2 regions of the Sediminibacterium longum genome follow, and region 1 is predicted to be linked to the other one. Evidence: riboswitches for the same ligand, from Rfam matches in the RefSeq annotation. Region 1 holds a riboswitch; the other holds the start of a gene.
What was found. A riboswitch is a leader RNA that binds a small molecule or an ion and turns the genes downstream of it on or off. The one in region 1 is predicted to bind S-adenosylmethionine.
Positions count from the first base shown of each region.

Region 1 (3,433 bases):
TCTCATTGACCTTGAACCAAAGACTCTCTTTTTTCAAACGGGCACCATTACATTCATTACAGGTTTTCAATTCCATGAATTGCTCTACCCATTCTCGTAAGGCTTCGCTACTACTGGTTCCGGTAAACCATCGCTTCAACATGGGTATGATCCCTTCAAATACTCCGTCATAAGGCATTCCGGTCGACACCTCATCCATATCTATGATCTCTTCCGTGATCCCATCAGGATTACCAAACAATAAAATATTGAGCGATTTTTCAGGAAGGTCTTTGATCGGTTTATCTAAGCTGATCTTATTTTTTTTAGCAAGGGTTTCTACATTCCGAAACATATAAGCATCACGTTGTTCCCCCAAGGGTGCTATACCTCCTTCCTTGATGGAGAGTGAACGATCAGGCAATACCGCTTCCATGCTGACAGAATATACATTACCTAGTCCTTTGCACACAGGGCATGCACCGTACGGTGAGTTAAAAGAGAATGCATTGGGCGAAGGCTCTTCATAACTGATACCTGTTTCTTCACACATCAGTTGCTTAGAATACTGAACGGTCTTTTGTGTATCATTCACCAATAAGAACATCAGATCCTTACCCATACGCAAAGTCTGCTGAACACTCTGGCTCAACCTAACTTTCATATCGGGTGTTACCTGTAACCGGTCTATTACCACTTCAATATCATGTATCTTATATCGATCAACTTGCAGTTTCGGTGTAAGATCAATGATCTCACCATCTACCCGAACTTTCAGGAATCCTTTTTTCCGAATATCTTCAAAGAGTTCACGGTAATGCCCTTTGCGTCCACGAATGAGTGGTGCAAGCAATGTGATTTTTTTCTGTTTGTATTTTTGAAAGATATTTTCGACGATCTCTTCTTCGCTGAATTTGACCATCTTCTTACCGGTATTATAACTATACGCTTCACCAATTCTTGCAAATAAAAGTCGCAAAAAGTCATACACTTCAGTAACGGTACCAACAGTAGATCTTGGATTCTTATTAGTGGTTTTTTGTTCAATAGATATTACCGGTGATAATCCGGTGATCTTATCTACATCCGGCCGCTCCATATCACCCATGAATTGACGTGCATAGGCGCTAAAGCTTTCCATGTACCTGCGTTGGCCTTCATTGTAGATGGTATCAAATGCGAGAGAAGACTTACCACTACCACTGACTCCCGTAAAAACAACCAATTTGTTTTTAGGAATGGTGATATCGATATTCTTTAAATTATGTTCGCGTGCTCCGAAAACGGAGATGGTTTCTTCCTGGTGTTGAACAGATTCAACGACTGCTTCCTTACTGATCTTTTTTGCCATGATGATAAGTAAAGATAAGAACATCTGATGAGCCATAAAGTTGAAACCGAACAGTTGTTAGGGAAAATTTTTAAAATTAAAACCCTTTGCTGTAAAGGGTTCTGGCGATTTAATATTTTTTTTCGAATCAGAATTTGGTAATTTGACAAAGCTGCTTATACATTTGCATTAGTTCTTTAAACAACAACTTATCAAGAAAGGCAGAGGGAATTGGCCCGATGAAGCCTTGGCAACCCATATCACCACTCGTTGATATGAAGGTGCCAAATCCGATTCCGTTGGTACAACGGAAGAAGATAAGTCAGAGTAAAGTTTGATTCATAACGGTTCGCCGTTCTACATATTTCAAGCTCATCTGACTTAACAGATGAGCTTTTTTATTGCTCCGCTGTTAAGTCCACTCCTTCTCGATCAGTTGCACAAAGACATTTTTAACAACATCATTCACCCTTTCGAAAGAAAGGAACAAAACTGTTTAACATGAGCAACGCAACACAACTCATTCACAGCATTCCTGTTGACCCGCAAACCGGCGCCATCTCAGTACCGATTTATCAAACTTCCACTTTTGTGCAGGATGCACCTGGTGTCAACAAAGGATATGATTATGCAAGAAGTGGAAATCCAACACGTGCGACTTTAGAATCGTTGATCGCTACACTTGAAAATGGACAGACCGGATTGGCTTTTGCCAGCGGATTAGCAGCCATTGATACTGTGATCAAATTGCTTAAAACAGGTGATGAAATAGTAGCAGTAGATGATATCTATGGTGGTGCATTTCGTTTGTTCAACAATGTGTACGAACAGTTTGGAATCAAGGTTCATTATGTTGATACCACAGATATTGCGAAAGTAGTGGATGCTATTACGCCTAAGACTAAACTGATCTGGTTGGAAACCCCTACCAATCCAACTCTTAAAATATCTGATATTGCTGCCATAGCACAAATCGCAAAAGCCAATGCCTGTTTACTTTGCGTGGATAATACTTTTGCTTCACCCGCCTTACAACAGCCTCTTTCATTGGGAGCTGATATTGTAATACATAGCGCTACCAAATATCTTGGGGGGCATAGCGATCTGATCGCCGGTATTGTGGTAGCAAAGGATAAACTGATCGGCGACAAATTGAAATACCTTCAAAATGCTTGTGGTGCGGTCTTGGGCCCTTTTGATAGCTGGCTGGTGATCCGTGGCATTGAAACCTTGCATTTACGCATCCGCCAGCATTGTGCCTCAGCATTAGAAGTAGCAAAATTTTTGGAACAACATCCTGCGGTAGACAAAGTGTATTATCCCGGATTAACCTCCCATCCGAATCATGACGTTGCAAAAAAGCAAGCAAAAGGTTTTGGTGGCATCGTTTCATTTTCATTGAAAGAGGATACTGAACAAGCCGCTATTGATTTTGTAACACAAACACAATTATTCAAGTTAGCAGAAAGCCTTGGGGGTATTAAAAGTCTCATTTCACATCCCGCCAATATGACCCACAAGTCAATACCTGCTGATAAAAGAAGGGCTGCGGGAGTATCCGACAGTTTGATTCGTTTGTCGATCGGTTTAGAAGAAACAGAAGATCTGATTCAGGACCTGGATCAAACTTTTCAAAAAATAATATCACGCAATCATAAATTCTCATTCACATTAACAGCATAATAAACTATGGAAGCTCACAAGCAATTAACGATTGGATTATTTGGATTTGGTGTAGTAGGCGAAGGTCTTTATAAGGTTTTACAAAAAACTCCATCATTAAAAGCATCAATTAAAAAAGTATGTATCCGCAATCCTGAAAAAAAGAGAGATGCTCCATCTTCTCTTTTTACAACTGATCGCACAGTATTGTTAAATGATCCTGAGATCAATGTGATCGTAGAAGTGATCGATGACGCAGTTGCAGCATTTGAAATCGTTTCAACAGCCCTTACGAATGGAAAAGCGGTGGTGAGTGCTAGTAAGAAAATGATTGCAGAGAATCTTTCTGCCTTATTACAATTACAGGAAGCAACCGGATTACCATTTTTATATGAATCCTCAGCCTGCGCATCGATTCCTGTGATCAGAAATCTTGAAGAATATTATGATAACGACCTGCTG
Region 1 is NZ_AP029612.1:54,719-58,151, reverse strand. It holds gene uvrA (excinuclease ABC subunit UvrA) at 1-1,330, opposite strand, end outside; SAM riboswitch class I at 1,516-1,633, shown strand; gene ABXG83_RS00170 (cystathionine gamma-synthase) at 1,811-2,992, shown strand; gene ABXG83_RS00165 (homoserine dehydrogenase) at 2,999-3,433, shown strand, end outside.

Region 2 (3,433 bases), 1.1 Mb from region 1:
GTAGTGATGTCGCTACACTCATTTAATAGTCAGCACTATTGGTCTTTTTTTACTACTATTGTTTCTTTACATCATTAAATTATTCCTTAAAAGGAATTTTTTAGAATCCAAACATCTTAAGAAAATCCAAGCAAGCCTGTTGACTCTTGTAGTGTAAGTTGAACAGGTAATATCCGAAAAGAAAAACCAAACGCTACCAACCTTTGCAGGATATTTTCCAGCAAAGGTTTTTTGTTTATAGCGGGTGCTACAAAATACCATTACTTGAAACCCTCAGCCATGATTTCAACTCTTTGATGATATGGTCAGGGATGCTTGGATTGTACATTAGAATAGTCCTTCGATTGACAAGTATCTTTCTCCGGTATCATAATTAAAAGTAAGCACTTTGGATCCTGCGGGAATTGCTGCAAGCTTTTTTGCGACAGCCGCTAAAGAGGCACCTGATGAAACCCCTAATAATATACCCTCTTCTTTAGCAGCTCTCTGTGCGAAAGAAAATGCTTCATCCTTGGATACCTGAATAATGCCATCCAATACTTTAGTGTTCAAAATAGATGGAACAAAACCTGCTCCGATTCCTTGTAAAGGATGTGGTGATGGAGATCCACCACTTAATACCGGCGATAGTTCCGGCTCAACAGCAAATACTTTCAGTTGAGGAAATTTCGCTTTCAAAATTTCGGCAACACCCGTGATATGTCCACCTGTACCTACTCCCGTAATGATATAATCAAGTCCATCCGGAAAATCTGCTAAAATCTCCTGCGCTGTCGTAGTTCTATGAATAGCGGTGTTGGCTGGATTATCAAACTGTTGCGGCATCCAAGCATTCGGGGTTTCCTGTAGTAACGCTGTAGCTTTTTCAATGGCTCCTTTCATCCCTTTTTCACGGGGAGTGAGTACGAATTCAGCACCATATAAAGCCATTAATCTTCTCCGCTCGATACTCATACTTTCAGGCATCACTAAAATGATCTTGTATCCTTTCACCGCCGCTACCAATGCTAAACCAATGCCCGTATTACCACTTGTGGGTTCAATGATCACACTGTCTTTATGAAGGATTCCTTTCTGCTCTGCATCTTCGATCATAGCCAAGGCTATCCGATCCTTGATACTTGCACCCGGATTATTTTTTTCAAGCTTGATCCATACTTCATGCTGATCACCAAAAAGCTTATTCAGTCTGACATGTGGTGTATTCCCGATCGTCGCTAAAATATTGTTTACTTTCATCTGTTTATATTTTTAAATCACAAAATTTAAAGGTTCAGGAAATGGGTCTTTGTCTTTGATGCGTATTTCACTTTTATGATAGACCACTGAATTGGGGGGAACACTATGTGTTAACCAGATATTTCCACCAATGATACTCCCGCTGCCGATGATCGTTTCTCCGCCTAAAATAGTAGCACCGGAATAAATGATCACATCATCTTCAATGGTCGGATGTCTCTTCATACTAGCAAGCTCTTTAGAAACATTCAACGCTCCCAATGTTACCCCTTGATAGATCTTTACTCTTTCACCGATCACAGCTGTTTCGCCAATAACGATCCCGGTTCCATGATCGATCGCAAATGCAGCACCAATGGTAGCACCTGGATGAATATCGATTCCCGTTTTACTATGTGCATATTCGGAAAGCAGCCTTGGTAAGGTTTTAATGCCTTGTATATACAGCTGATGTGATAATCGATATACAGCAGTAGCATAAAATCCCGGGTAAGCAATCAATACCTCTTCTATCGATTGTGCGGCCGGGTCAAAACGTAATACGGTATCTGCGTCTATGAGTAATGCTTGATAAATAGCAGGTAAAGCCTCAAAGAATGTTTCTGTATGCTTTTTTACTGACGATTCCTCTTTCAATAATTCAAAGAGTATGACTGAAAAAGTATGTTTCAAATCCTGATACGCATCTGCTAATTTCTTTTCAGAATCAAATTCCCGCTGATAAGATCCAAACAAAAAATTGAATAAGTCATTTGTAAAATTTTCTGACAAGACTTTGTCAGGAAAATAATTCAATGCCTTTCTATTACGCTTAAACAAATTTTGTATGAATTGTTCTTCTGTCATATTACTAAATCAGGAAAGAAAGTCTTATGGTTATGAATCATGTTCATATCGTCTATATCTTATTCTTTATACCATCAAAAAAGGCACTTCCGATGCTCAGTCAGATGTGCCTTATATATCTACAGTTGCTGTATATAATATAATCTGACTCATCTCTCCCGATCTCGATCGGGATGGATTTGGCACCTTTCCTGATAAAAATGGATGGTTGCCAAGGCTTCATAGGGCCAATTCCCTCTGCCTTTCTGGATAAGTAACGTATATGCTATACAAATATAAAGGCAATTTCATATTCCCTACAAAATAAGTAGACTTTTTATAAAAGAATTGGCAATCCTTTCCTTATGACCGTTAGTTTTTTTCTTGGTCACACTATAGAACCATTATTTTGCAGCATGACCAATATAAATGATGTTCAATTAGAACAAGTGATCATTCACAAAGTCGGAAATCCGACACGTGGTGAAGAACTGAAACTGTCAGCCAATGCCCTCACTTTGAATGACGAGATTGTAAGAGGTATGCTGACCAAGTATTTTTTGTCGCCTTTCAATGAACATGAGCAATACCAGTTCACTCATTTAAGCAGTTTAGAACTGAATGAAGTATATCAATATATCACCGGCATCTTTGAAGATCCTAAAAGCTTTGTATCTCAGTCTGCCTTACTCGCTTCTTTTCTATATAATAAAAGCACTCATGCCAGGGTAAAAGAAGGTGAATTATATGTTGCCCGCTTTGGTCAGGTTCCGTTTGGAACAGAATACATTGATGCCATTGGTTTATTCAAAAGTGAAACAAAAGAAACTTTTTTAAAAGTGTTTCCACATGGACAAAGCTGGGAAGTGATCGCAGAAGATGGTGTTAATATCAATAAGCTGGACAAGGGCTGTCTGATCTTTAAAAAGAATAAAGAAGAAGGTTATGTGGTTTGTGTGGTAGATAATACCAATAAACAGGATACACAATATTGGGTCAATGACTTTTTACAGGTAATCAGAACATCGAATAGTTACCACCATACAGATGCAGCGCTGGGTATGTGTAAATTATTCATCAGTAATGAGCTCAATGAAAAGTTTGAAGTAAATAAAGCAGACCAAATCGATTATCTGAATAAGAGCATAGAATATTTCAGCACCAAAGAATCATTTGATCTGAATGAATTTGCTACTGAAGTATTACACCACCCCGAAGTGATCGACAGCTTCACACAATACAAACAGCAATATGAAGTGGCCAGACAAGTTAATATTGAAGATACTTTCGATATTCACCTGGCTGCTGTCAAAAAACAACAACGTGTTTTTAAAAGCGTATTGAAGCTGGATAAAAACTTTCACATCTA
Region 2 is NZ_AP029612.1:2,121,074-2,124,506, forward strand. It holds gene cysK (cysteine synthase A) at 328-1,239, opposite strand; gene ABXG83_RS09490 (serine O-acetyltransferase) at 1,252-2,085, opposite strand; SAM riboswitch class I at 2,232-2,341, opposite strand; gene ABXG83_RS09495 (nucleoid-associated protein) at 2,481-3,433, shown strand, end outside.
Region 2: linked by a shared signal. The riboswitch ahead of ABXG83_RS09490 (serine O-acetyltransferase) and the one ahead of ABXG83_RS00170 (cystathionine gamma-synthase) in region 1 are both predicted to bind S-adenosylmethionine.